DNA from 3 places in the Paenibacillus sp. 2003 genome. Region 2 is predicted to be linked to each of the others. Evidence: predicted binding sites of a transcription regulator. Region 2 holds the regulator's gene; each other region holds the start of a gene.

Region 1 (10,374 bases), 150 kb from region 2:
CATCAAATAACGAAACTTTAGCTGTCTGTACATGCATGTTCTCCGCAAGCCTCGGACTAAGATCACGTCGGTTCAGCTTAGTGCCGAATTTCTCTATAATTTCACCCGAGCGAAGGGAGATGCCGAGAAAATGCAATTCCTCCCGTTTCAAATCACAGGCGAATTCCACCTTGAAACAGACACCAAGCCAAGGCTCATATACGGCTGGCGCTGTAGCGCGCAATTGCCGTTTGGCAGCCTGTTCGAACAGGTTTACGAAGGCACCGCCTTCACGGGCAGCGCCGAAAATCTGCTGCAGTCTGCGACTGCCGTACACCACTTCTTCACGTAATATTCGTCCTGGCCCCAGCTGTGGCAGTGATGGCGTAATACCAAAGTAACGGCCTAGAATAGTTTCTTTTGGTGGCTCGCCTTGAGGACTGCCGTTGGTTACGCCATTCGTTTCAGCAGCGTTAGGTGATGCTTGTGCAGCTTTGGCTTCTGCTGCTTCAATGGCCTGCTGATAACTGTCAGGATCAAATATAAATGTAAAGGACATCGTCTCAGCGGGTGCTCCGGTTCGTTCCACGAACCCCCAATAATAGGGGCGATTGGTCAACGCTTTGTCCGCCTCAGGCGAGAGTTTGACTGTAACATGGGCAGGGGAACGCTCCATAATTTGACAATCAAGTGCTTCCAGATAGGTGAGAACATATGCCTGCACTTCATGGGGAGACATGGTCATGAGTTAGCTACCTCCTTTGCGAAGATCTAACAACCCGGATACGGGAGGGCCTTCATCGGCAACCTCACGTTGAATGGAGTTCAGCGATTGTCCAAGTGAGTCCATTTTACGGCGAATATCTTCATCAGTTTGTGATTCCAACATGATTTTGTACAAACTTTTCTCAATAGACTCCTTCTTCTCCAACCGTTCCAGAATGACATCCAGCCCGCCGATCACCATCTCAAACATATTGATCTTCTCATGCAGCAGATTCAGAATATGTTCCTCAATCGTTCCAGTCGTGGATAAATTGAAGATGTTCACGTCATTTTGCTGTCCAAGCCGGTGTACCCGACCGATCCGCTGCTCTACCCGCATGGGGTTCCAAGGCAGATCAAAGTTGATCATATGATGGCAAAATTGCAGATTGATGCCTTCACCACCTGCTTCGGTTGCAATCATGGCCTGCACACGCCCGCGGAAGAGATCCATCATCCAGTCTTTTTTGCCTCGATTCATGCCACCCCGATAGGGTACCGCCGTAAGCCCATTGTTGCGGAAATAGTTTAGCAGATACTCCTGCGTGGCCCGGTATTCAGTGAAGATAATTACTTTTTCATTCATGTTCCGAATCAGTTCCATTGTTTTCTCGGCTTTGGTATTTTCCTTGATCGCTTTAATATGGGCAACGAGTTCCCAAATCTTGTCCCGAAGGGGAGAGTCCAGCGGAAGTTTCTTTGACAGATTAACCAGCGTCACGAATACAGCATCCCGACTGCTGCACACTTCACGCTGCAATGTAACAAGGGAGAGCATGCTGCTCAGGTTGCCACCAGCTTCCTGGTACTGGTCTTTGACAAAGGAAGTCACACCATCATAAAGCGCTTGTTCTTCGGGCGATAGTTGCAGATTCACGTTGGAGACGTTCCGTTTGGTAAATTGAACGGGGCCTTCGCCACGGCGGTTACGAATCATGACTTTGGATAACTCGTTCTTAAGCTGCTCCTGATTTTTCGGAACCCGTTTGTCTACAACAAAGTTGGCCGCAAAGTCACCCTGACGACCCAGTTGACCGGGCTTCAGCAGGTTAATCAGATTGAACAATTCGCTCATATCGTTCTGCACAGGTGTAGCTGTGAGCAGCAGACAATACTTTTTGCGCAATTTCAGCATGAATTGATAGTTGGTTGTTTTCTTGTTTTTGAGCTTATGAGCCTCGTCAATAATAATCATGTCGTAATCGGTATTCAGCAGCATATCTTTATGCGGGTCACGTTTGGCTGTATCCATGGAAGCAACAACCACTTCATTCTGCCAGGAATAGGCCTTTTTCTGGGCAATGGCAGGGATGCCAAATTTCGAATTCAACTCCCGTACCCATTGCAGCACAAGAGACGCTGGCACGAGAATGAGTACCTTGGATACGAGACCCCGAACCATATATTCTTTCAGAATGAGACCGGCTTCAATGGTTTTGCCAAGACCCACCTCATCGGCGAGAATGGCCCGGCCTGACATTTCAAATAATACTCTGCGAGCAGTGTCCATCTGGTGAGGGAGTGGAGTAAGGCCTTGTAGATGCTTCAAACACTGGATCTCGTCAAAATTGGGAATCAGATTGGTTTCTTCAGCTTGAATGCCCAGTTGGAAGAGTCGATAATCCCCCCAAGGACCTCCTTTATCCAGTCGTGATTCCAATTGATTAATCCAGCTTCGATCAAATTCCAATGGAACGGGCAGCTCGGCTACAGGTTGATTCGTGTGGTGCGGGTTTTTCCGGTTCATGGTGCTTCCTCCCCTGCCATACGTGATGACGTTTTATTCGTAGGTAATAGTATGGACGAATGAGAGTCAGTTCATAACTATACAAGTTGAACTACAGTTTATTTGCACGAACACTACGATGACAGAACAACCTTCCAATCGCTGTTATCCCCAGATTTCTTTGATTCCCTTTTTCTGAAGGGGAAATCCGGGGATAAAGGCGAACGCTTCGCTTTTTCAGGTTTTTTCTGTCCTCTCCGTTGACGTGCAAATGAATAGTTAACTTATATTGAACCCAGAAATTTAGTAAAGGCACATGTTTTTTCTGTGCCAAAAAATTCACAGATGTCGTATTCATGCGTATGAGGGTGTGTGAAGAAGTTTGTCCGAGCAGAGGAGTCTATAAAATAAGGTCTGTGATAAAAGTCATATAGAAAATCAATATATGGTGTATTATACTGGATTTAAATCACTATATGTGGTGTTTCATCATAATTTATTCTTATAGTGAAAATGGAGCTTGAATCCGGGGAGGTTGAACGTAGCGATGAAATCGAACCAACGATCGTACCAATTAGAAGGACTTAGCGAAAAAATATTCCTGGACCGATACGCCTGGAAGGACGCTGATTCAAATCATGCCAAGGTCGGAGATGTGGTACTCGTATTAACTAAGGATGATCCCAAGTTCCCAACCAAGGAAGTGGGCGAAATCATAGAACGTCAGGGTCAGCTTGTACAGGTAAGAACTCGAAGCGGAGAGATGATCGAGACAAACGTGGAGAAATTGACACTCAACATTGAAAAAACACCGGAAGAGATGTGGGACCGTCTTGCCAAAGCGATGGCTTCTGTCGAATCCACAGCCGATCAGCGGGCAACGTGGGAGTCCAAGTTCCGGTCTGTGTTGGAAGGTTGGAAGTTAGTACCTGGAGGACGCATTGCTGCGGGCGCGGGGGCAAGCGATGAGCTGACACTCTTCAATTGTTATGTCATTCCGTCTCCACAGGATAGTCGGGGTGGCATCATGAGGACATTGACCGAGATGACGGAGATTATGGCACGAGGGGGAGGCGTGGGTATTAATCTGTCCTCTTTGCGTCCTCGCCGAGCGGTGGTGAAAGGTGTCAACGGATCATCCAGCGGTTCCGTATCGTGGGGCGGATTGTTCAGTTATACGACTGGACTGATTGAACAGGGCGGAAGCCGCCGGGGTGCGCTCATGCTCATGATGAATGACTGGCATCCGGATGTGCTTGATTTTATTACCGTGAAACAAACGATGGGGCAGGTGACCAATGCCAATCTGTCTGTATGTGTGAGCAACGCATTTATGGAGGCTGTCAAGCAGGACGGAGATTGGGAGTTGGTTTTCCCCGATACGAACGATCCAGACTACGACACCGAGTGGAACGGGGATATGCAGAAGTGGAAAGCCGCAGGTCATTCGGTGGTGCACTATCGTACGCTGAAAGCTCGTGAAATCTGGCATACCATTATTGAATCAGCCTGGAAATCGGCAGAGCCTGGTGTGGTATTCATGGAGTACTACAACCAGATGTCCAACAGCTGGTACTTTAACCCGATCATCTGTACTAATCCTTGCGGTGAACAAGGTCTGCCTGGCTGGGGGGTATGTAATCTGTCTGCGATCAATCTGTCCAAATTCTATGATGAAACGAATCATGATGTGGCATGGGATGAACTGGCGGAAACCACTCGTATCTCGGCTAGATTTTTGGACAATGTCATCGATGCAACACCATATCATTTTGAGGAAAATAGACTGAATCAGCAGCGTGAACGCCGGGTTGGGCTTGGCACCATGGGACTGGCAGAGCTGATGATTAAGCTGCGTATCCGATACGGCAGTCCTGAATCCCTTATTTTTCTGGATAAACTGTATGGATTCATGGCGAAGGAGGCCTATCTGGCATCGGCAGAGATTGCAGCAGAGAAGGGAGCTTTCCCAGCTTTCGAAGCTGAACCGTACTTACAGAGTGGATTCATGAAAAACATGGTTGCAACGTACCCTGAAGTGGGAGAGGCCATTCGTAAACAGGGCATTCGAAATGTCACGCTGATCACTCAGGCGCCAACGGGAAGTACTGGTACGATGGTGGGCACATCCACAGGTATTGAGCCGTATTTCGCCTTCAAGTATTTCCGTCAAAGCCGTCTAGGTTATGATGAACAGTTCGTACCCATTGCGCAAGATTGGCTGGATGAACATCCGGGTGAAGCTTTACCAGACTATTATGTGACGGCGATGGATCTGTCGGCTGAGAATCACATCCGGGTGCAGGCTGCGATCCAGCAATGGGTGGATAGTTCCATCTCGAAGACGGCCAACTGTCCGGCTGATTTTACGGTGGAGGATACGGCTGAGCTGTACGAACTGGCCTTTGACCTTGGCTGTAAGGGAGTAACGATATATCGCGACGGCAGCAGGGATGTGCAGGTGTTGTCCACGTCGAAGAAGGAAGAGGCCAAGACCGAAGATGAAAACACGGGGGAAGCAGGAGAGAAGACTGCCGTATCTGCAATAGATAACCCGAATAATATTGGAGGGCAGGCAGGTGTTGGATCTTTCAGTAGCGAGGTTGATGTTGAGACTCTTTCTTCTGATCAAGCCCCTTCTTCTGCTACAGTGCTGGATAAACAATACAGAAGCCGTCCTCAAGTACTGCGCGGTGCAACATACAAAATCAATACGCCATTCGGGATGGCTTACATTACGATCAACGATCTGGAGGGAACGCCGGGTGAGATCTTCCTGAACGTGGGCAAAGCGGGATCGGACGTGTTTGCCATGGCTGAGGCACTCGGTCGAGTGTGCTCTCTGTTCCTTCGATACGGAGATCATGGGCACAAGGTTGAACTCTTGATCAAACATCTCAAGGGAATCGGCGGTTCGGGAGCGATTGGCTTCGGAGCCAACAGGGTTGAATCGATTGCTGATGCAGTCGCCAAAGCATTGGAAAGTCATGTACAGAGCAACGCTCAGGAGAACGAAACTGGAGTAACAAAAGAACAGAACCAAGTGAAGAGCGTATATCCACAAGTGGAGGATCAGAAAACCTTTACCGAATCGAGAGATTTATGTCCTTCATGCGGCTCGGCATCCCTGATGAATGTGGAAGGTTGCAAAACATGCAGCAACTGTGGGTACAGTAAGTGCAATTAAATACCTTTTGAAAAAAGAGAAAAAGAAAGACACTCCTGACTCCATTACGAAGTCAGGAATGCCTTTTCGTCATTTAGCTAACTGACACCAATCCTGGCATCGATCTGCAAGTGATTGCAGTTCATTAAATAAAACGCCAGCATGGTAGCCGTCGCACACGGCGTGATGTAACTGAACGGATAAGGGAAGATATACTTGATCGTTTTGTTGAACATATTTCCCCATCGTGAAAATAGGCAACAAGTAGGTTCCCTCATTGTAAATATTCAGATTAAATCCAGTAAAGTTCACCCAGGGAATGCTGGAAACGGGAAATGTATTTGGCGGTTCATTGGGTTTGGCAACAAATTGTTTGTGATCTTTGTAATTCCTCATATCTTCCAGATAACGAATGTGGAATGTCTCGAAATCTTCATGGAATGTCGTCCAGATCGTTGAGAAACTCTTGTCGTCCTCATGAAAAATCGTATAACTCGGAGACATTTCGTCCCAGTAGCCCAATCTCCCCTCGGCATCAAAACAGGTTCGGAATTCCCTGTGTGCATTGACGACCGTAGAGATCATATGAATAAGAGCGGGATAGAACTTCAATCCTTTAAGCTTCAGTTCGTTGATCAATAGAGTGATATCCAGATTAGCAGTTATGCTGTAAGTACATCTGACCTGATTCAAGTAGTGGTCAAAGTATGGCTTTCGATCCCACTGATCTAACACGATTGAATTAAACATAAGTTATAACCTCCTAAATTTGAATATTGCCTTCATTTAGGAGGTATATTTGACTGATTTGACCATATCCTATCACATTCCCAGTATCGTATTTTTAGAAATTGACCATCTCAGTATAACATGATGCTGAATGTGTCGCTTATAGCGAAATCCTCTGCAAAACGCTTTTTCAACCAGATTTTTTACTTTATAATTAAAGTTGTGTTTATAACGAAGAAGAGAGGGGATTAGATGCGTCAGCCGATAGAAGAACCCATATTTTATTCTTATCCTGGAATGGTAGCGGTGGTGACTTCACGTCATGAGGGAGTTCAGAATGTGATGGCGTCCGGATGGCATACATACATCGGATCATCACCAGGCGTATATGGCATCTCCCTTCGTAAGGAAACATACTCCTATGAACTCATTGAGAAGAGTGGCGTATTCGGTGTTCATTTCCTGCCAGGTCATCGATCGGAGTGGATTCAAGCTGCAGGAACGTTCAGTGGAAGAGCTACGGATAAATTCACAAGATTCGGCATTCCATATGAGGAAGGAATCAAGGTAAGTGTACCCATTTTGACAGACGCTTATTTTGCTTATGAATGCAAGGTTATGGAGATTACGACATATGGTGACCATGAATGGATTGCAGGCGAAGTGTTGCAGCGATATCAGGATCAGAAGTATTTTCTGGAGAATGGAATGGTTGATCTGGAGAAGTTGCAAATCCCAATGTACACAGGGCGTTCAACATACCGGATCATGGATGCGAGAACAGAAGAAAAGATTCACCCGTTCCACCTCTAGGGTCCTAGGCAAGAAGAAGCAATTATGAGCAAAACTTTCAATCCGGTCTGACATAGGTTTATAATGGATATTGGCTGCTGAGCAAGTCGGCAGCCTTTTGTTATGGATTCAATTGTTTCAATCGATGTATGCGTGGGTATGCCGGTTTGCGCAAGCGGGACAGGTAATTTTAGCCACTCGATGAAAAGTACTATATTTAACGACAAAATTAGAGTATGATTTTACAGCTATATGAGCTGGCAGGAAAGGTTACATCGGTTTAATCGTTTGTAACTATTCCTGTAAAGTATGAGGCTTATTTCGGGCGTATAATGCTAAACGTGAACTCACGAATGAATATAAAGAATATTTTAATGATTAAACTTAATGGGCAGGCAATTCGTCTTCTTTAAGATTATAGAATTCACACAGAATGTAGCATCATCGGATCGTGCTTCAAACAGAAGCTTTTCTTATGTTGTAAATGAAAGATGGAAGGTGCAATACGTATGTTAATGACAACCAGAACGATCAGGAGTTCCTTTATGCCCCCAACACCGATGTTGTTGACTCACAGTAACAAGGAGGGGCATGCATGTCACAATCGTTAAATCGTAAGAGACATATGAATGGACTTGACGGTTTGCGAGCCATCGCTGTACTTGCGGTAATCGCGTATCATCTGAATTTGGATTTTATTCCGGGCGGACTGCTCGGTGTAGGGATATTCTTTGTTCTCTCGGGATATTTAATTACAGATATTCTCGTGTCACAGTGGCAGGAACATGGACGCATTTCACTCGGTGACTTCTGGGTAAGACGGGTAAGGCGTTTGCTTCCAGGCATGCTGACCATGACAGCTGTGGTGATGATCTGGTTAGCTTGTACAGACCCATCCCGGCTTGCTGCGCTTCGTGGTGATATCGTTTCGGGTGTATTATACATAAGCAATTGGTGGTATATCTTTCACAACGTTTCCTATTTCGAAAGTTTTGGCCCTCCATCACCGTTTGGACATTTCTGGTCACTGGCTGTGGAAGAGCAATTTTATCTTATATGGCCTCTTCTACTGATCGCAGCAATCGTAGTGTTCAAAAGAAAGGGATGGCTGGTCGTCTTCATTGTCGTCGCGGCTGAATTGTCTGCTGGCGCAATGGCCATCATGTATAATCCGGATCTGGACCCGAGCCGTGTATATTATGGAACAGACACGCGGGCATTCGCACTGCTTGCCGGTGCTGCTCTTGCAGTGGTGTGGCCTAGTCGCAAGCTGTCGAACTCTCTGTCTGGCATGAACCGGCTTGTGCTCGATGTGTCGGGACTTGCTGCGCTCGCTTTGTTAATCTACATGATGCTGAACAGCAGTGAATATGATGCGTTTCTGTATCAAGGGGGTATGGTGCTTCAGGCTATCGCAACAACGTTGCTGGTAGCGGTGTTGGCTCACCCATCGTCTTTCCTGGCACGTATCATTGGAGCGAAGCCATTACGCTGGATCGGAGAGCGATCCTACGGATTATATCTGTGGCATTATCCTGTCATTATGTTAACCAATCCCGCGGTGGATACGGGAGGAGCACATCCTGTACGAATCATTTTACAGGTTGCTGCAACGGTTGTACTGGCCTCATTGTCCCTTAAATATATTGAAAATCCGATTCGGTACAACGGATTCCGTGATTCTTGGTCCCGATTATGGGGAAGAGGGCGGTCATCGATCGGTATACGTAACGTATGGTGGAAGCGGGCAGGTCTGTTGATGACGATTCTGCTGTTGTCCTATACGGTATCTCAGATGATGGTCTCACATGCAGCGAACTCCGATTCCCATTCGGTATCGATGTCCAACACATTGAATGGAGAGAATTCCGTAGAAGAAGAACAGGGACAGGATGTGTTGCCAGCTATTACAGCGACGTCAGGCTCTGGTCAAAAGAAGAACGATGCTCATACCCATAAACCGGAAGCAGGAACGAAAGATGATCCGGGGAAAAACGAGAAACCAACAGGAGAGTCTGCTCCAGACTCAAAACCTGACGACCAAGACAATTCAGTGAATCCTGGCAAGGACGGTCAGTCTGAAGATAAGCCGGCTGATGACTCCGTGACTAACGAGAATGATACACCAGATGACGCTGGAGCGAATCAATCCGATAATAAGGATCATGCGGTTGATGCACCTGATTCATCTCAGGACAATGAAGAAACGGCTCCTCCTGCCCAGGATGGCAAGGTTCATTATACCGTCATTGGAGATTCGGTGATTTTGGATGCAAAACCGTATCTGGAGCAAAGTATATCGGGAGTGTATGTGGACGGACATGTCGGTCGTCAGATGTGGCAGGCAGGTGATGTATTGGAAGGTCTGAAGCAAAACAACCAAATGGGCAGCAAAGTGGTGCTGGAGCTCGGGACGAATGGTTCCTTTAACTCCAAAAACTTGAATGCTGTGCTTGATTATCTGAAGGATGAGGATCAGGTATATCTGGTTACTGTGCGTGTACCTCGTCCGTGGGAACGAACGGTGAACAGAGCTTTGAATGAGGCAGCATCCAAATACAGCAATGTCTCGTTGATTGACTGGAACAGTGCAAGTGAGGGACATGACGAATATTTTGAAAAAGACGGCGTACATCTCACTACGCAAGGATCCGAAGCTTTTGCAGATCTGGTGAAAAACAGTATCCAATAATACGCAATCCATATTTAATACGATTTAGCACTTATTCATTATATATAGCCTGGGTTGAAGCTACCGACGGCTGCAACAAGAAAGAGCTCTCATTGTGAGGGCTCTTTTTATATGTTATGAACAAATAAGTCAACAAAGCAAATTCCAAACAGGGGAACCGATATTTTTCACCCCTGCATCCGTGGATCGTCACCTTACGGTATGATAGCGTTAACATTTACAATAAGTGTATTCAAATCGCCGAGGGGGATTATAGAGATGTTGAAAAAATGGCTTTCGGGTTTCCTGGCAATAACATTGTTCTCCATTATTCTGGCTGGCTGTGCTGGCGGGGACACTTCAGAAGGAGGCAGTGGCAATGACAAAGTAACCGTCACTCTCTGGCACAACTGGACCGGACAGGATGCAAAGGCGGTTGCGATGCGCAAAATAATTGAAGATTTTCGCGCGGCGCATCCAGATATTGAAGTTGTGGATGAAGGCCTGCCAACAGATGGTCTCAAAACCCGGCTTCGTACGGTGGCA
Region 2 (10,374 bases):
TCCAAACGCGGTGCCATCGGGCTCATGCAGCTAATGCCGGACACGGCGAACTGGATACTGGAACAAGCCAAAATTCCCGACACTTCGTTGGAGGAATTGAAGCACGAGCCTGAACGTAATATTCAGTTAGGCACATGGTATCTGCGGAATCTGTCCGATCAATTTGAGGGCAATGAAGTGGTCATGATCGCTGCCTATAATGCAGGTCCAGGCAAGGTAAATAGTTGGCTTAGAGACGGTGTATGGGATGGCTCGATCGATACAGTGAAAGATATTCCATTTGGTGAGACGCGTCACTATGTACAAAGGGTCATTTACTATTATAATCAGTATGTAAAGATCTATAATACGTTCTGAGTATATATAAGTAGAAGCACAGAGCAGGCCGGTTATTCACCGGCCGCTCCATGCTCCTCTGTGTAACGTATTACGATGCAGATATTATTGGTATTGACCTGCCAATTGCTGTTCTGCAATTGTTACCAGACGCTTCGTGATGTATCCACCGATCGAACCGTTCTCGTAAGAAGTCATGTTACCTTGGTATCCGTCTTGTGGGATGCTGATTCCGAGTTCTTGAGCAACTTCATATTTCATTTGCTCGAGTGCTGCGGAAGCTTTAGTTACCACCAGGTTGTTGGAGTTACCGTTGCTTTGTGCCATTGCTGTTCACCTCCTCGTGAGTTGGTAAAAGTATTATGTCTCGGCAATGCATTTTTCATTACAAAATCAAGACAGGGAATATGTGGTAAAAGTAAAACGTGGGAAGTGATCTGATTTGAAGTGTCCTTATTGCGGTTATATGGGTACCAAAGTGCTTGATTCGCGTCCGGCCAACGAAGCAAAATCCATTCGTCGTCGCCGGGAGTGTGAGCAGTGTGCCCGAAGATTCACAACGTTTGAGATGATTGAGGAGACTCCACTTATCGTCATTAAGAAAGATGGCAGTCGTGAAGAGTTCAGCCGGGACAAAATTCTCCGCGGGCTTATTCGTGCCTGTGAGAAACGTCCAGTCTCCGTTGAGACTCTGGAGATGATGGTATCTGAAGTGGAGAAATCTCTGCGTAATACAGCTGATGCTGAAGTGGAGAGTCGCCAGATTGGTGAACTATTGATGGAACAGTTGTTTCCAGTCGATGAAGTGGCATATGTTCGTTTCGCGTCGGTATATCGCCAGTTCAAAGATATCAATATGTTCATGAAAGAACTGAAATCCCTGTTGTCCAAAGACGTTCTGGAGGATTAGTGAAGTTGGTAATGGGAGAAGAGCAGTCTGGAGTTCCAGTCCGTGTGTGCCAGTGAAATCGGTTGTTCTTCTCCAATCACTTTGGATCTTGAAAAATTGATTGACAGCGAAAGCTGGATTTTATATGATATAGGAGTCGCCTGTGGAACGTAGCAGTGTTGGACAAGTTATCTATTTCATATCCTGGGGCCTTAGCTCAGCTGGGAGAGCGCATCGCTGGCAGCGATGAGGTCAGGGGTTCGATCCCCCTAGGCTCCATAATTAAAAACGCCATCACATTATTGTGATGGCGTTTTTTTGTGGTGAAATAAATCAGACACATGCATTAATTAATTAAATAATTAGAATTTTTGGATTTGGGGACGAGCTTGGGGACGAATATTCTAGATGTCAAAAAAAGTGCAGTTTGAAAATAAGGAGACCCTTCCGGCTAGATATTGTCCAGCCGGGAGGGGTCACCTTAATTCTGTATACGCTTTCAATTAGCCAGATATTCAACGAACCGTACAGCGATTGTGGCTACTTCGGCGCGGGTGGCGGTGGCTTTGGGAGCAAAAAAGTTGCCCGGTTTGCCTAATACAATGCCGTTGCCTTGTAGCGCCTGAACGGCCTCCAACGCCCAGGAGCTGATCTCACTCTCGTCCGTGAAGGATTTAGAGTGGCTTTCAGGTATCTCATAGTCCTTGTACTTCATGTAATTGTACAGTATCACGAGCATCTGCTCGCGCGTCATCGGTGAATTGGGGTCAAACAGGTCTGCGTTTGTACCGTTGACTATGCCTTTTTCGGCCGCCCACTCGGTTGCCGCCGTGTACCACTGTCCGTCCGTCACGTCGCTAAAGCGGGAACTTGTGTAGCTGGAAAGGTTTACGTTCTCAAGATTGGCCAGTACCTGCACGAACATTGCACGCGTCATTGCGGTGCCCGGTGAGAACGTCGTGGACGTCGTGCCGTTGAAAAGATCGTAAGTGTAGGCGAAATTTATATCGTTGAAGAACCAGTCGTCCATGTTGGCATCCGTGAAAGGATTGCCTGATATCACGAGGAAGCCCAGTGGGGTGGCGTCATCAAACGCCAGTTCCGTACCCTCACGGATGTTCAGCGATATACCGTTGTCTAAGCCGACTCTTGCGCCACTTGGTCCTACCACAACCGCTCCGCCGCTCCGTATCTTCGATCCGCCGTGGAAATACACCTGGTTGCCGTTTGATAGGTTCACATGCGCGTCTTTGCCGCCTACTGTGACCGTACCGTCGCTCGCGATCGTCGAGCCGCCCGAAATGGTCACTGTGCTGTTGCCGCCGGGTAGTGTCACTTCGGCGCTCTTGTCTGCCGGGATAGTTACTTTACCGTTTGAGTCTATCGTTGTGCCTTCGGGTACCTTAATCTTCGTCCCGCCTTTGGTCGCAATCTCGCCTCCACCGGGGAGGGTGGTGTTGCCGTTTTTGTCTGTGACCGCGGGTTTATCCTTCGGTGTATTCACTGTGTAGGTCGACTTCGACGTTTCAGCGTCTGTCCCGGTGTCCGTATTATCGGTGTTGCCCGTATTACCGATGTTGCCGGTATTTCCGGTGTTTCCAGTGTTGCCCGTATTGCCGCCAGAATCAGGCACAGTGGGAGTCGTTGTCTTCCTCGGCGTTGCCGTAGCACTGATTTCCGCGCCGTCGCCCTTCGCGTTCACCGCGATGATGGTGAAGTTGTATCCTTGACCGTTTGTCAGGTCCTTGAAAGTATATTTGGTCTCCGCCGCATCCAGTGTGACCGGCGTAACGTTGCCATACCATACTCTGTAGCCCAATATCGAACTACCACCGTCGTCAGCAGGAGCAGTCCAGCTCAATGTGACCTGTCCGTCACCCGCTGTCGCCTTGAAGCCGCTCGGAGCACCGGGAACAACCGGTTTTCTCTGCGCGAACATCCAATCAAAGACGTCTGTGTAGTCATTGTTCCAAGCCGGCAAGTTAGAGGACTGCGCCGTAGGTGCTATACTCCAAGTTCCCATAGTGATCTGGTTGTAAAGAACCGCCGCTTCAACTTCGTGCGCTATGTAATCAGCCAGAACAGGTGTGTTGGCCGGATTCGGCCTCAGATTCGGCTGATCAAATTGATTGTAGGGCCACGTAAGAGCCTCATTACTCTCAAAGCGCGAAGCCCTCGCGTTGGTCATTTTCGGCATATTGTTATTGATGAAGTTATTGAGGTTTGTCTGGTAACCACCAACATTATGAGCATTTAAAAACATCCAATAGGCCAGGTTGTTGTGAGCGTCATTGTCCTTAGCGTTCGGTGAACCGCTTACCGGGGCCATAGGTGCGGCGGCAGCGAACAAGCCGGGATAGCTGTTAACTAAGTTATTCGTATACTGGCCGCCCCATGAGAAGCCTGCTGTGTAAACACGGTTAGGATCTACTTCACCACTGACAATCAGGGCGTCTATGACCTTCTTAACATTTTCTGTGGAGGGAACAGATACGCCATTATAGGAAAGATTCAGTACATGGCTGGCGTACTTATCGGGATTTTGTTCCATCTTTTTCATTAAAGCGACGGAGCCGTTGGCGGATTTCATGGCGGCTTTTTGGTCTGTCGCAGCGTTTGTGCCGCCGCGTGACATGCCGTGGGTATATACATACAGCGGCAATCCTTTCATCACGTTACCGTCTTCACCCTTGTGAAGGTAGAGCGAACGATTGACCGAATTGTCCGTGAATGTTGTAAATTTATCAAGGATTGGATTCACAACTTTTTCCTGTTCAAAAACCACATTGTGAAGCGGATTCCCTTCTTTCACTACGATTTGGCCCTTTTGAACAAGGGTGTAGACCTGCTTTGTCGAGTTACTGCTGCCATCCAGCGTTGTACTGCCGCCGCTCTCTGAATAAAACTCAGACTCAACAACGATGTAACGACCGCTCGCCAGTCCGTCCTGATAATCTGGTGAATGGCTAATCGGCCCCACATAGCCGCGTACCTTCGGTTCATCATTAGCATACACTCTTGTGATCTTGCGTGGTCCTTCAAAGGTCACCGCTTCGCCGTTCAGGGTCGTGTTCCTAGCCGATAAGGCAAACAAGTCTGGACTAAGCTCGGAGCCTAACGCCGCATTCCCTTCGCCTAAATCAATGATAACAGCCGTTGTGTACTCGCCACTGGCAAAGTTGTCATTCCATACAATAAAGGGAAGTATCCCCGCGTCTGGATCGTTTTTGAATGTCACATGAATGGTATGATCAGCCTCAATATTTGTAAAGGTATAAGTGCTAGCAGGTAGAGTCACGGTCTCGCCGTCTACCGTTACGGTATCCACAATTTTGCCGTAATCGGGGGTAAACGTAATTTCTTTGTTAGAGCCCCGATCTACTCTCAGAACATCGCCGGGTGGGTTCGACATGATTGAGCCGCCCGGTCCCGCAGTGGCGGTAATTGATAATCTGGCGTCTAATTCATTGGCTGGGATGAGCTGCAGGCTGTCTGTAAATGACTCAGAGCTGGTGTAAGCTGCGTCTGGAACTCCAAAAGAGGAAACGACTTCATAGCGGTCAGCTCCCTTTTCCGTCGAGTTATTGATGTAAACCTCAAAGGTAAGCTTCCCCTCCTGTAAGGTCAGAGTTCTTTTTGGTATTCTCATTTCCACGATGTATCCGGTTTCCGTGATCTGGGTCCATGCAGCTCTGCCTGGAGCGGCCTGCCCTGAAAACACGCCCGTCGAGCTGACGCGCCATTGATTCGAGCCTCCGGTTCCGGCACCAACATAAAACTCCAAGCTGTCATACCGGTGATCTGCGCCAGCTCCCTGATATAGATGACTGTCATTCACAACTACGCGGGCATACAGGTAGTCATGATCCCAAAGAATTCTGGCTGTACCCATGGCATGGGGTCTGGGGTCGGTGGGTACCGTGCTTTTGTTGATGTGATGCTCCATGGTTTGGTCCCAGAGGGGATCGTTTGACCCGAGTTCGGGAGTTCCAAAAATGGCGGTGGGTGTTTCATTCGCTTCTGCGTTCTCGATGTTGTCAGCGGCGGCGGCATAACTGGTAGGCATTAGCGACGCCACCATTACCAAGCAACAGAGGAACGCGAGCATTCTGCTAAATCGTTTTGGCATAAATGAAAATCCTCCTTATTTTTCGATCCGGTGCGCCCGCGGCTTACCGCATCGTATTCGGACACGTTGTCCATATGACAAGCGCCCAACTATATATATTATGTTTATCTGGGGTTCAATCCTTTAATTTACACATAAACCATACGTAAACATCTAGAACGGCAGAGATGCCGTTTTATTGTTTTGATAATCTTGTACGCATCTGTGCATGTAGATTGCTTCATATGAATGGTGTTGCAGTCTGCATTCATTTCAAATTGCAATAAAAAAATCCACCTTATTAACAAGAAACTACATTGAATTGGAATGGTGGAAGACGTAATATGAGAAGAAATGTAAGCGCATTCATTTGAGGGTGTTTCTTTAACTCCTTGAACGAGTTGGTCTTGTTTTAAAGCTGGAATAAGGATTGCGTGCTTTTGAATATTAAACGAGGGGAAGAATGCTATGCTAAAGCGGATTTCAATCATAATGTTAGCTTTACTATTGACCTTCAGTAACTGTTTGAGTCTTGTTCTGCCATTTAACAATCAAGCTTCAGCGGACCCCATAACACCAACGATGTTGGCACAGTATCCATTGCTTGAGGATGTACAGGATACATCCGGTAATGGCAAACATGGAACGGCAGTAGGAAACATTACGTATGCTGATGGTCTTACTTTACCTGGAGGAACAGATAGTACTACGAACTACGTGCAGCTTCCTACTGGATTGTTTGATCATCAAGAAAATACAACGATTTCTGTATGGATCAAGAGTAACACGGGGAGCGGGAACTACTCCGCATTATTCTACGGTACGCCAGCAGCTGAAAATAAATTGCCAACGAATTACTGGATGTTTAATCCATCGAATCCAAGTGGTGATTTTAAGTCCGTACTTACGGATCGCAATAATATTGACCAGCCTTGGACGACAGAGGTAGGAGTATCAGGCACTTCTACGTCACAGTACGAAGGTCAATGGGTTCATTATACAACGGTCATTACAGAACGCTCTATTACAGGTTACATTAACGGTGTAAGTATCGGCACGGCCGCCAAAGAGAAAACAACAGCAAGCTTTGGTACGGATTTGCAAGCTTACATCGGTCGCTCCAATTATCTAGGGGATGCTACTTTTGGAGGTAGCTTTCAAGATTTAAGAATTTACGGAGAGGCACTAAGTAGTGAATATATCGCTGAAGTATATGAACAATCATTTAATGAAAAGCAAGTACAACAAGGCAAATTAGAGCTAACGTTAGGTGATGTATCTGCCGTGACAGAATCTCTTGAACTTCCTTCTGCCAATAAGTATGGCGCATTGATATCATGGACTTCCAGTGATGAAAGTGTGATTAGTGCAACCGGGGAAGTGTTCTTACGAGAAATGGAGCAACAAGTGACGTTAACTGCAACCATTTCTTTAGGTGGAAGCCAGGCAACGAAGGAGTTCGTGGTTACCTTACCACCTAAGGATGACTCTACTCAGCAGATTGCCCTTAAAGGTGTTTCGCTTAATGAATCTACACTTCGTTTATCCGTGGGGGACAGCGAGACATTAGTGCCTACAATTTCACCTTCAAATGCAACCAATAAAAGAGTCGTCTGGACATCTAGTGACTCAAGTGTAGCGGTTGTCAATTCAACGGGTAAAGTTACAGCGGTTAGTGATGGTAATGCCACAATTACGGTACAGACTGAAGATGGAGAGTTTACAGCTACATCAGCCGTTACCGTTAAGGGAAATTCGCTAAAAGATGATCTGCTTCTTCATTATGACATGAAAACGACTACAGAAGTAGACGGTCAACTCGTACTAAAGGATGTTGCCAACAAGGAAGTTACCTTTGATGGGATATTTAAAAATCCAAACAATGGACAATTCATTTCAAATAGTGAAGTTGGCTTTATTTCCTTTAATGGTGGAAGCTCTACATCGAACAGTGGATATGTTGAGATTCCTAAGGGCTCCAATGGACTAGATTTATTACAAGGTCTGAATGAAATTACCGTATCTTCCATCGTAAACTGGACGAATGATGGTACGAATCGCTGGATTTTTGGTTTGGGTACGGTGTTAACGCCTGAAACGAACAAATATTTTTTTGTAACCCCACGTCACGGTAGTGGATCAGGCAATATGATTGCCACAGGTATATCCAAAAATGGCTGGCCGAACGAAGCATTAGTTACAGGTAGCGCAAACTCCAACCTGATCGGTGGACAGTGGAAGCATGTAACAGTTTCCTTCTCCGAAGCTAGCAACAAGATGACATTATTCGTGGATGGAGCTAAGGTTGCTTCAGGTAATACGAAGGGACTAAAGCTGTCAGACATTATTAATCCGGATGTTACGTTCTCTGGCTTTATCGGTAAGTCCATCTTCGCCAACGATCCATATCTTCAAGGTAACATGGCTGATTTCCAAGTATATGATCGTGCGTTGACGGAGCAAGAAATGAGCGAGTTATATCAACAAGAAGCAGCAACTCACATCTCCCAAATACGTCAGCTCACTGTTGATGATGCAGCGAATCAACTTGACATCGGTGATTACTTAGACGAGGCAGATCAGAGTGCTGACAAGATAACGAGAAACGTTAATTTACCAACAAGTGGTAAAAATGGTGTAAACATCACTTGGAGTTCTAGTCATCCTACTGTCATTTCTAACAGTGGCACTGTGCAACGTCCGGCTGTTCAAGCAGGTGATGTTCAAGCAGAGCTTACGGCTACTTTAACGTATCAAGGCGTATCTAGAGCAGCTGTATTCCCGGTTACGATCTTGAAGCAATTCGATGATCAGCAGAAGGTTGATCTGGACGCTGAACAATTAGAGATCTACAACGCGGACAATGTTAAAGGGAACTTACGTCTTGTCACTACAGGTGAACAAGGCTCCACCATTACATGGACATCCAGCAGGCCGGCGGTTGTTAAAGGAACGGCTGAAGCGGCTGGTAACGCCACACAATTAGGCTGGGTGAGCCGTCAAGCTACGGATATACCCGTTACGCTAATCGCTACGATTACGAATGGTGCAGCTTCTAAAGAGCTAACGTTTAACGTTACAATTAAAAAAGCAGCTGCGCCAGTAAAGCCTGATGCGTACTTCTTTGCGTACTTTACAGGTGAATATGAGGGTGGTGAAGAGATATCCTTCGCTACAGCGGAAGATCCATTGTTCTGGAAAGCGCTGAATAATGGAAAGTCGATCCTGCAATCGAATATGGGGGAAAAGGGACTTCGTGACCCATTCGTTATTCGGTCAGCAGAAGGTGATAAATTCTATATGCTGGCAACCGATTTGAAAATGGGTGAAAGTACAAATTTCGATCAAGCTCAAATAACAGGCAGTCATTACATGATGGTTTGGGAGTCAGAGGATCTCGTGAACTGGAGCGAGCAGCGAATGATCAAGGTGGCTCCTAAAACTGGAGGAAATACGTGGGCGCCAGAAGCGATCTATGATCCGGTAACTGGAGAGTATATTGTATTCTGGGCATCATCGATGAAAAACACAGAGACATATGGTAACTATAACGGAAGACCGGAAGGTCAGTACAATGTGATGTACTACGCGACAACACGAGATTTCTACACCTTTTCTGAGCCCAAGGTCATGATTGATGAATCACTTCCGACCATTGATACGACATTTATTGAGCACAATCATATGTTGTACCGATTCACCAAATCAGAAGTGAATACGAAAGTGTATGTGGAGAAGGCACCAACGTTCTACTATGACAAGGACGGTATTGCAGCAAATGGCCTTCAATACAACGCTGTTCCAGGGACACGGGATAATAAACTTGGCTTGATCGGGAAAAGTGGAAACAACGAAGGACAAACGATATTTAAGGATATTCATGAAAACAAATGGTATCTGTTCCTTGATTCATGGCCATATCATGTACGTTATACAACAGATCTGGACAGTAGCACGCAATATATAAACAATGTGTTAAGTAGTGATCAATATGCACTTCCGCCAGGACCACGACACGGAACGGTGATTCCAATCTCACGTGCGGAGTATGATGCTTTGCAAGAGAAGTATGCATGGAAAGGTCCAGCACCATCAACAGATCCGGTTGTACATTACTCATTTGATGCAAATACAGTGAATGGTACAACGTTGAATGACATTTCTGGTAATGGTCATCACGCAACACTCGTAGGTGGAGCAACGATTAATGAAGAGGATCGCATCGGTAAAACGGGTGGTGCATTAGAGCTTAATGGATCAACAGGATATGTGAAGCTGCCAGATCACTTGATTCAATCCTTGAATCTGGAGAAGGCTACGTTCTCTACATGGGTTCAAATGGACAAAAATCAGGTCAATCAAAGAATATTTGATTTTGCTTCCGAAACAGGCAGACAGGTTAACCGCAACACCATGTACTTGAGTACACAAGGGGATACAGGTAGTCTGGAGTTCGCTGTCGTAACCCCTTTTACAGAGAAATTTAGCAATGACAGCACGAAACTAGGATCAGATTATAAATATGCAGTGAGAAATGCTGGACTATTACCAACGAAGACTTGGCAGCATGTTGCTATTACAATGGATGAATTTGATGCCGTTTTGTACGTGAATGGTCAAGAGGTTAAACGCAGCTCGACATTTAACGTGGAGCCGAGAATGTTACTGGAAACAACGATGAATTATATTGGTAAATCGAGAAACAGCTCTCATAATCTATTTGATGGTAAACTGGATGATTTCCGTATCTATAATCGTGCATTATCTGTTGAAGAGATTGCAACTTTAGCTAATGAAGACGTTACTCCTCCAGTAGAGCAGCCGTCTGGGGCAGAACTCATTCTCCACTACGATATGAATGATATCGATGGTGCGACGGTTGTTGACCAAACAGGAAAGTTTAACGGAAAATGGATGAATCCGTCTAAAGCAGAATGGATTAGTAAACAAGATGCGGGTGTACTAAGCTTTACTGGTGGCACAACTAACTCCTATGTTGAGCTGCCACAAGGAGTTCTCGATGGATTAACGGATATCACCG
Region 3 (10,374 bases), on a different contig from region 2:
CATGATCAATAACGGAGAGGGTTACATCCTGACGAATTGTATCTCGAAAGAAAGGCATACATGTAATTAATGCTTGAACAATATCCATATAAAAGATGATTCCTCCCTGGTTACCTTATGTAAACAGTTAAATTTTAAATGCTAACTTAATAACTACCTATATTATATATCGTCATGCAATAGAGAAGAAAATAGAGAGAATGGATAAAACCTATTTCTTAAAGAAGACCGCTATACGCCAAAAAGACACGAGTCCGCTGGGGCTCGTGCCTTGTTAGTTGGTGAGGGGAATAAAACCAATGTTTACAGCATACTGAGCTGCATTGTAACGATGGTTCGAGTGGCTAGTGTTGCACTGACATCAATCAAACGTTGATTTCGACTGCCGCGGAAGGGCAGGGAGACATCACGCTCCGCTTCAACGTATCGACCGTCAATAATCACATCGCATAACCGGGCAAGCTCTGCTCTCGCAGGGTCGGTAATCAGTTCTTCATATTCAAATCCCGTGTAGGCCCATACCGTCAAATCAGGACGTGCAGCACGGAGCTGCTGGACCCAGGACGTACATTCTGCTGCCGAGAAAAAGGGATCACCACCACACAACGTAACGCCATCCAGCAATGGATGGGTCGTCACTTCATGCAGAATCTGCTGCTGCCGCTCCTCTGTAAAGGGCTCACCCGCTCGAAAGCTCCATGAATCCGGACTGAAGCAGCCCGGACAGGCGTGACGACATCCGCTGATGAACAACACGGCACGCAGGCCTGTCCCTTCATTCACCGATTCCGGAATGTAACCATATAGATTCACCGGTGCTTCACCCGATCCTGCACTTCGGCCTGCTTCGCAGCATTGAAGCGTACTTTGTAATCTCCGGTCAGATAGCCAGTTACGCGGCGTAATCGCTGGAAGTGTACATGGTTCTCGTGGGCTTCACAGCCTGGGCATACATCCCCAATGACGCCTTCATAACCACATGCAGGGCAGCGATCAATCGGATGATTAATGGAGAAATAACCGATATCCTGTGCCAGTGCATACTGCACAATTCGCAGGAAAGCTGCGGTGTTGGCCCGAACGTTTCCGTCAAGCTCCACATAGGAGATTGCACCCGCGTTACATAACGTGTGGAACGGGGCCTCCAGTTCAATCTTCCGATAAGCTGGAAGAGTGTGATATACCGGGATGTGGAATGAGTTCGTATAATACTCACGATCATTAACCCCAGCAATGAGGCCGTATCGCTCTCTGTCGATCTTCGTGAATTTGCCGGACAACCCTTCAGCAGGTGTGGCAAACAGTGTGATATTCAAGTTATGCTGCTCGCTCATCCGGTCACAGAACTCTCTCATGGTCCGAATAATGTTGAGCGCTTCGCGGTGTACATGAGGGTCCTGCCCATGATGGCGCCCATAGAGAGCTGTCATACATTCCGCGAGACCGATAAAACCAAGAGATAACGTTCCATGCTTTAATAGATCGGCAACCGGCTCGTTCGGACCAAGCTGTTCTCCACCTTCCCATACACCTTCCCGCATCATGAAGTCCGATGCCTTGGCAGGCTGTGCTGTCTGAATTCGGTAGCGGTGCAGCAGGCCGGAAGCGGCATTATGCATAACCGACTCCAAAGCAGTATAGAATCCGGCCCGGTCAGCGACAGCTCTGGCACCTTGGCAGATGCCAAATCGGATGCCGAGCTTGACGAGGTTAATGGTGTTGAAGGACAGGTTACCTTTACCACTTTGACGATTGCGACCAAACCGGTCAGCCAGTGTACGTGTGCGGCATCCCATAGTTGCGATGATCGTATCCGGATCTTCCGGATGATAGAAAGGCAGATTAAAAGAGGCATCCACATTGACAAAGTTAGGATACATCCGCCGGGATGAACAGGTGACTGCGAGCCGGAACAAATCATAGTTCGGCTCACCTTGAGCCTGATTGATCCCTTGTTTGCACTGGAAAATATGTTGAGGGAACACGGGAGTCTCCCCGTTGCCCAGGCCACGAATGGTTGCTTCCAACAATGAGCGTGATACCAACCGACCTTCTGCTGATGTACATAATCCATAGTTCAGTGAAGTAAATGGAATCTGACCACCTGCCCGGCTGCTCATCGTATTCAGGTTGTGAATCAGTGATTCAGCAGCTTGTCCTGTCTCCAGTTCAGTCTCTTCATAGGCGAAGGCATATGCGCGCGGGCACTGATTCTTCGCTTCGATGCTGTCCAGATGAAGTTGTTCATCCTCGAGCAGGGTATGCTCACCAAAAAGGCGTTGCCCTTTGCGATAATGTTTGCGGAACGATCGCTGTACGTAAGGGGCCAAATCCCAGTCAATCTTATTGGCCGATACACCGCCATATTGACTGTTCTGCTGGGATTGGAAGATGATCGCAACCAGTGCCATTGCAGACATGATCGTCTGAGGTGTGCGAACCGATCCGTTGCCTGTATTGAAGCCCGCAGCAAGGAGACGGTCAAACGGAATAAAGATGCAGTTGGTCGTTCCAAGTGCATACTGATCCAGATCGTGTACATACAGATCCCCATTCTCCACAGCTTGGGCAAGCTCTTCTGGCAACACATGACGCAGAGCATGCCACTTGGCTGTCTCCGAACCGAGCCTGCTCATCTTACCGCTGAAGGAGTCACCGTTCAGATTCGCATTTTCCCTCAGCGTATCGGCGTCTTCTGCGCCAATAATTCGTCTTCCCAGGTCGGATAATAGATCGGATGCCGGTGGAGTGGCATACTCAAGCATGTTCATGTAAGGTTCCTCCTAAAATGATTTTGGGTATCATTCAATTCACGTTAAATACTATATGTAGATTCGTATTATCCATTTATAAACTATATGTGGTTTTTTGGGTGTGATAATGGTCACACAACGTAGTGGGCAAAGTGGACTTTCCTTTAATTGCTGCGGATAAAGGTTCCCAAAGTCTGAGTAGAAGCGTATAATTGCTAGTTATCCTGCAAGGATAATTATACGAAGTCGGACAAGATGGACTTTAATCAATCTGAAAAGGCAATTTGCAATACATTTTCCGTTTTTAAACTATCAGTTCAAGACCTGCTTTTGTCCGACAACGGGCTATCGGCAGGCAGAATGATTCTCTTTTACTTCTACGGTGTTAATCATATAAGTATAGATTGTGACAGCTATTCGGATTCTTGGTGAACCCTTGTACGTGATTAAACATTCTGATATACAGATTAGAAAGTGCAGCTAAGACAAAAGGGGTGGATCATGGGGACGGCAGAAGGCATTACGAGAGGCTTCTATGAAGATATAAAGGAAGCTGCGGCCCATATCGTAGACGTATTAAGCGGTATTTTGAAGGTCAATACCATCTTTGTTGCCACAAATGACGGGGTGACCAATGTCATTTTGGAGGCCTTTAATCGTACGGAAGAGTTAGTTGTTAAAGGCAGTGCACTTCCATTTACGGATTCATATTGCAGCCTGGTATTAAGAGACAACGGTAGTGTTCTTACGATCCCGGATACATGTGAACATCCGATGACTCGATCCATGAGCGTTACGAGCGGACTTGGCAATCGCTTCTTCGTGGGCGTGCCTATTATGAGAAGATCGGGCGAAACATATGGCACCATCTGTCTGATGGATGATCCTGGTTATGTGATCAGCGAAACCGATATGAAGACACTGAAGGCGATGGCTGTATTCCTGGGTTATGTTGTTGATCTGGAAAGCACGTTGCATGTTCAGGAGCGGAAATTAAGTGATTCGGAACAAATGCAAGAACAGCTCCAGGCAGAGAAAGAACGTGCCGAATCTGAGGCCTTGACCAAAACACAGATGTTGAAGTTGATGAGTCACGAGATTCGCAATCCCTTGAACGGTATTTTGGGACTGACAGATCTGATGCGCACACCGGATATGCCCGAGGAGCAGTCCGAATATGTGAACATGATTGAGACAAGCGGTAATATTCTGCTTTCCTTGCTGAATAATATGATGAATTTCAACATTAATGAAGCGGGTAAAACGGTTATACATGATGACCCGTTTGATCTGGTAGGTACCATTGAGAATACCGTGTATCTCTATGCCGGTATTGCGACAGGCAAGAACATTGAGCTGGGATTAAATCTTGAACTGAATGTATCTCAAGTGTTTGTTGGTGATGAAGTCAAGATTGGACAGTTGCTTGCACACGTCATTCAATATGCTCTCGATTCAACGCGTGAAGGTTCGGTTCTGATCACAGCAGTGGTGAACGGAGAAGAATTGGAGGAGACCGGTACACTTCTGCTCAAAGTGAAGTACACGGGTCAGATGTTATCGGACAAGAAGACTCAAACCTTTAACAGCCAAGATGAAAATTTGAATATCCAAAAACTGATTGGAAGCAATCTGGGTTTAGCTGTAAGCCAGAATCTTGCCATTCTCATGCATGGCCGTATTCAGGTGAGCAGTGTGCAGGAAAATGAGACGGAATTCAACATTTCACTTCCGTTACGCAGATACTGGGAGTTACCTCAACTCGCAAGTGTTCAGCAGCGGTTAAAAGGGAAAAAGGTGTTACTTGCCAAGGACCCTGACATATTGCAAGGCGTCTCTTCCCTGATGCGTAGGTGGGAGATGGATGTACACATGACCTCGGGTTTGACATTAGCGCATGATTGGATCAAGGAAGGATTTATGCCTGATGTAGCCGTTGTGGATATGGGATTACTGGAAGGCGGCGCGGTCGATTTTGTACATGAACTGAAACAGCGACTGGAGAATCTGCCTGTCATTGTTCTTGTTCCATATGGTATGCACATTGAATTGCATGAAACAGAAGCCTTTGATGCTGTCCTGACGAAGCCAGTCAGACAGGCTGATCTGTTGAATGCATTGAGTATTACTTTGCCTTAAATCATGATCAGAAGACAAATCTTTATTCGGCGCACCTTATAGGTGCGCTTTTTTTCATTTTCCATTTTCTGAGCCAAAGCCCTTTTATTCCGAGCTGGTTACGTTACAATAGAAAGTGAACTTCATCTTTATAACCAACAGAGGAGGATATGCAATCAATGGATTATCGCAGATTAGGTGCAAGCGGACTGAAAGTAAGCGAGATCAGCCTGGGAAGCTGGCTGACGTACGGAGGGTATGTGGAACGTGAGAATGCGGTGAAATCAATTGAAACTGCATTTGATGAAGGCATCAACTTTTTTGATACAGCCAATGTATACGAACGGGGTGCAGCAGAAGAACTGCTTGGGCAGACGCTCAAAGCGTACTCCCGTGACTCTTATGTACTCGCAACCAAAGTATTTGGCAAAATGGGTGATGGTCCGAATGACCAGGGGTTGTCTCGCAAACATATCAAGGAGCAATGTGAAGCCAGCTTGAAGCGCCTGGGCGTTGAATATGTGGATATCTATTACTGCCATCGTTATCATACCGAAACACCAATTGAAGAAACACTCCGCGCGCTCGATGATCTGGTACGACAAGGCAAAGTGTTATATGTAGGCGTCAGCCAGTGGACTGCGGCTCAGATGGAAGCTGCGTTGGGTACAGCAGACCGTCTGCTCCTGGATCGTATCGTGGTCAATCAGCCGGTGTACAACATGTTTGACCGTTATATCGAAAATGAAATTATCCCGCTCGGCGAGCGTAAAGGCATCGGACAAGTTGTATACTCCCCGCTTGCTCAAGGTCTATTAACCGGGAAATATACGTCCGTTTCCGATATCCCAGAGAATAGCCGTGCTGCCAAGCTAGGATGGGACGAAGGAAAGATCAATGCGGATCGTATCGGGAAAGTTCGTCAGCTGATTGAAGTGGCGGACAGGCTGGATCTGAAGGTTGGCCAACTGGCCCTTGCCTGGATTCTGCGCCAGAACAATGTATCCAGTGCACTTGTAGGGGCGAGTCGTCCCGAGCAGGTAAAAGAAAACGCGGCTGCATCTGGCGTGAAGCTGGATGCTGCCATTATCGAGGAGATTGAGAGCATCCTTGCTTGATCTCCTGCCAGCACACAAGCTGAGATGATATATAATAATCCATAAAGCAAGGGATGTCCTGTGCGCCTGAATAGGCGAACGAGACATCCCTTTTTTGGAGAACGTTGAAAGGTTAGATTCATTGAAAGGTTGGATCTTGCTTTAAAGCGTAAGAGGCAGAGAGCGAAGTGGTAAGGCACACACGCGATTACGCCCTGTATTCTTCGCTTCATATAAAGCACGGTCGGCCTGTTCGAAGAAGTCGTCATCGTCATGATCATCACAATGATCGGGATACACGGCTACACCAATGGAGATGGTTAGACGTGTCGTGTGCCCGTCGGGCAGAGCAAAATGGTATTTCTCTACAGCCTGCCGGATAGATTCGGCGGTAGCCACGGCCTGACGGTGTCCACAGTCGAGCAAGAGAATGGCGAATTCTTCCCCACCGTTTCGTGACACGATATCAGCAGAACGTGCATGCTCAACGAGCAGTTGTCCAAGTTGCTTCAGGACCGCATCGCCGGCGGAATGACCATAGGTGTCATTTACCTTTTTGAATCGGTCAATATCAATGGCAAGCAAGGAAAGCTTCTGTTGGTAATCCCGCGCACGCTGGAGTTCCAGTTGAAGTGATTTTTCGAACTGTCGTCGATTGCTAAGGTTGGTAAGATGATCGGTAGATGCTCTTTTTTCCAATAGAAATAACATTTCATTGGATTTATTAATGAATTCTGCGATGAAATAGATAAATAATCCACCGGCAAAGGAAATGGTCATTTGTAACGGATATATCTTCATTAATGAATTCATGCTGTCTGTATTCAACATAAGGATGATAAAGATTAATGTCATGCCAAGCAGATTCATTGTAATTATTTTGGTCAGTCTGGACCAGGGAGCATAGGCGAAGTATACACCGGACAGTCCGATCAGAGTCATGACAAATCCTGCATCTATGGCAGAGGATGATAAGCCGAACATCAGAATACGAAGGACCGAGATCATGAACCCCGTAACGACCGAAGCCAATCCTCCCATATATACCGCTGCGGTAACGATGGCCAGATGACGTAGGTCTACAATCGTAGTTTCGTTCAGAGGGAAAGAATAGTTCATGAGTACTGTGCCATATATACCGAACAATAAGCCGCCGATCAACTGAACACGTAACGAGGGAAAAGGCAATCGGATACTATAGAACTTTGCGATGATCCCGGACACATACATAAACGTAATCATGACACAGATATTAATGAAAAAAGTGCTAAACAACCGACATTCCCCCTTTATATGCACATCCCTATATTTTATCTGAAAAGTGGTGCTGTAGCGAACCATATTATCCCAAATTTATGAGGGGATTGCTGGGAAAGGTGTTTTATTTGCATATACAGGAAGTTAGAGCGATATTGACTTCAATATACAATAAGATTTATACTTAATCTAAATCAAAGTTTATTCTTTCTTTTTGGGAAGACCATCATAAGTAGAAGATTAGTGTCTGATTTCATATAAAATGGATCAATAATAAAGGAGAAATGGTTGTGAGAACTTTAAATCTGACGATACAACGGCAAGCGGTATATGATGTGGTGCGTCATTCGGAGGATCACCCAACAGCTGCTGATGTCATGAATCGACTCGTGGAACAAGGGTATAATCTGGCCTATGGTACGGTGTATAATTCTCTTCGTTATCTGACGGACAAAGAATTGATACGGGAACTTAAACTCGGAGAGACAGCAAGCCGGTACGATGCCCGTATGGATGATCATCAGCACATCATGTGTGAAGTGTGTGGCAAAGTGGACGAGGTGATGACGGAGGTTCCTCCACAATGGATGAAACAGGTAGCTGAAGAAACCGGATATGCAATCGATCATGCTCATGTGGTCTTTGGAGGTGTCTGCGGGGAATGCAGAAACAAACGGATCAAGTAAAAATAAAACTGCCTGGCCGCCGTTTACCCCTTAGGGTTAAACCAGCCTTGTCCGATGCAGCACCGCTTGTGGACAATTGTCCTGTTACACGGCGTGTTATTCTGATCAGCCCGATGCCGGGTCAGGTTCATGAACTGGTAAAAGCCTTAACGGATAGCTGCTTTGATGTACTGGTCTTCCATCGCTGGGAACCGGATCTGCATGAGCGTCTTGTCTTTGATCTGTTGATCTATGACCTGTCTGTGGCCGGAACTATCGATGCTTTTGCTGGCATTAGCAGCCGATTGAATCGTGAGGCTGAGCATACAACCCCTTGTCTGTATCTGGTCGGTGAGAAGATGATTGGCAGCGCGAGTGGACCGATGCTTCAGGAGGAATTGCTGGTGTGGCCTGCACGCCCGCAGGAAGCACTTTACCGGGTGCAGCGCATGATTGGCAACAGTCCTGCTTTGCCCAATCGTGGGTTTTTGCCTGAGGAAGGGCACCGTATCGGATTTAAGGATTTGTGGCTCGATCGTGAACGGATGAGTGTACAGCGCGATAATAACCGGATTCATCTAACCAAGACCGAATATGATCTGTTACTCAAGCTGATTGATGCCAAAGGTGCAGTCATTTCCCGTGAGGAGATGCTCAGCGATATCTGGGAGACGGACTTTACGGGTGGAAGTAATGTGGTCGATGTTCATATCAAAAGCTTGCGCAAAAAATTGGGCGATAATGCGTCTTCGCCGCAATATATTGTAACAGTAAGAGGAGTGGGCTACCGCCTGGCGGATTAGTCCGCTTTTTTTTTGCCCAAATTTTATCTTTCACTTCATGCTTTTTCGGGTACTCCCTAATAGATAGGCAGATCAGAATCATTCCCTTAAAAACATGTTCATAGTTCATTCATGAAGTGTTGAAGAACCTCATCTTAATCTCATGTGAACCTCATGCAAGAGCAGAGTGGGACATGTTAGAATCAATTTAACAGTTAGATCAAGTCTAAATGTATATTTAAACTGAAGCCGAATATGATTTTAATAGTAGACATATAGCAGCCGTGAGACCCATTAGAGGAGGACGACATGATGACAGAACGTATGACAACGAATCAGGGAGCACCTGTAGGTGACAACCAGAATTCCCGCACAGCAGGCAGAAGAGGACCAACACTGCTTGAAGACTACCATCTCATTGAGAAAATAGCCCACTTTGACCGTGAACGTATTCCCGAAAGAGTTGTACATGCAAGAGGAGCAGGCGCTCATGGTGTATTCACGCTAGAGCAGAGTATGAAGGAGTATACAACAGCGGACTTCCTGCAAGATCCGGGTACGGAGACGGATGTGCTGGTTCGTTTTTCGACCGTTATTCACGGTACGGGATCACCCGAGACTGCACGAGATCCACGTGGATTTGCCGTCAAATTCTACACACGGGAAGGCAACTATGATATCGTAGGCAACCATCTGCCCGTTTTCTTCATTCGTGATGCCATGAAGTTCCCGGACATGGTGCATTCCTTGAAGCCGGCTCCAGATACAAACATTCAGGAACCAGCTCGTTATTGGGACTTTATGACCCTCTCACCGGAATCAACACATATGATGACCTGGTTGTTCTCTGATCTGGGTACACCAGCAAGTTATCGGGAGATGGATGGTTTCGGCGTACATGCTTTCAAATGGATCAATGCACAGGGGCAAGTCCATTATGTGAAATATAAGTGGGAGTCTGCACAAGGCGTGCGAGGCTTCTCTCGTCAGGAAGCTGCCGAGGTACAAGGACAGGACTTTAATCATGCTACCCGGGACCTGCATGAACATATCAAGAACGGGCAATACCCGCAGTGGAAGTTACAGGTACAGCTTTTGAAGCCAGAGCAAATGGATGATTTTGCTTTTGATCCGCTCGACCCAACCAAAACATGGCCTGAAGATGTATTACCGTTCCATACGGTGGGCACCATGACCCTGAATCGGAATCCGCAAAACTTCTTTGCTGAAGTGGAGCAGGCAGCCTTTTCTCCTAGTGCGCTTGTACCTGGAATTGAGCCTTCCGAAGATAAATTGCTGCAAGGACGCCTATTCTCCTATCCGGATACACAGCGGCATCGACTTGGAACGAACTATTTGCAAATTCCGGTGAATTGCCCGTACGCACCTGTTCGTAATTATCAGCGTGATGGACTCATGAATGTGAATCAGGACCCATCTCCGGTGAACTATGAACCCAACAGTTCAGGAAACAGCCCGCAAGAAGATCCGGCATACCGGGACAGTCAGGTTCCGTTGCAAGGGCATGTTACAAGAGAGAAAATCGAGAAGACGGATGATTACACACAGTCAGGTGAGCTTTTCCGTTCATTTACTCCTGTAGAGCAGCAGCATTTGCTGGATAATCTGATCAATGACCTTAAGGGCGTATCTGTTGATATTCAAATGCGTGCTCTATGCCATTTCTTCCGGGCGGATGGAC

The links. Region 2 encodes NrdR, which represses ribonucleotide reductase genes. Its sites were predicted from a motif close to AACACNATATATNGTGTT; they were not measured.
Region 1: a site for NrdR is predicted at 2,939-2,956, ahead of J2X75_RS02945 (adenosylcobalamin-dependent ribonucleoside-diphosphate reductase). Genes of this name have one in related genera too.
Region 3: a site for NrdR is predicted at 2,819-2,836, ahead of J2X75_RS20010 (anaerobic ribonucleoside triphosphate reductase). Genes of this name have one in related genera too.

What each region holds. Positions count from the first base shown of each region.
Region 1 is NZ_JAVDTB010000001.1:607,438-617,811, forward strand. Features, by position in the region: gene J2X75_RS02935 (YqhG family protein) at 1-724, opposite strand, end outside; gene J2X75_RS02940 (DEAD/DEAH box helicase) at 728-2,491, opposite strand; gene J2X75_RS02945 (adenosylcobalamin-dependent ribonucleoside-diphosphate reductase) at 3,018-5,657, shown strand; gene catA (type A chloramphenicol O-acetyltransferase) at 5,727-6,386, opposite strand; gene J2X75_RS02955 (flavin reductase family protein) at 6,618-7,178, shown strand; gene J2X75_RS02960 (acyltransferase family protein) at 7,753-9,849, shown strand; gene J2X75_RS02965 (extracellular solute-binding protein) at 10,108-10,374, shown strand, end outside.
Region 2 is NZ_JAVDTB010000001.1:462,373-472,746, forward strand. Features, by position in the region: gene J2X75_RS02255 (lytic transglycosylase domain-containing protein) at 1-357, shown strand, start outside; gene J2X75_RS02260 (alpha/beta-type small acid-soluble spore protein) at 442-663, opposite strand; gene nrdR (transcriptional regulator NrdR) at 779-1,246, shown strand; tRNA gene J2X75_RS02270 (tRNA-Ala) at 1,432-1,504, shown strand; gene J2X75_RS02275 (S-layer homology domain-containing protein) at 1,725-5,354, opposite strand; gene J2X75_RS02280 (immunoglobulin-like domain-containing protein) at 5,826-10,374, shown strand, end outside.
Region 3 is NZ_JAVDTB010000004.1:486,019-496,392, forward strand. Features, by position in the region: gene J2X75_RS20000 (methyl-accepting chemotaxis protein) at 1-88, opposite strand, end outside; gene nrdG (anaerobic ribonucleoside-triphosphate reductase activating protein) at 304-813, opposite strand; gene J2X75_RS20010 (anaerobic ribonucleoside triphosphate reductase) at 810-2,771, opposite strand; gene J2X75_RS20015 (histidine kinase dimerization/phospho-acceptor domain-containing protein) at 3,255-4,892, shown strand; gene J2X75_RS20020 (aldo/keto reductase family protein) at 5,051-5,989, shown strand; gene J2X75_RS20025 (GGDEF domain-containing protein) at 6,131-7,243, opposite strand; gene J2X75_RS20030 (Fur family transcriptional regulator) at 7,516-7,911, shown strand; gene J2X75_RS20035 (winged helix-turn-helix transcriptional regulator) at 7,887-8,693, shown strand; gene J2X75_RS20040 (catalase) at 8,985-10,374, shown strand, end outside.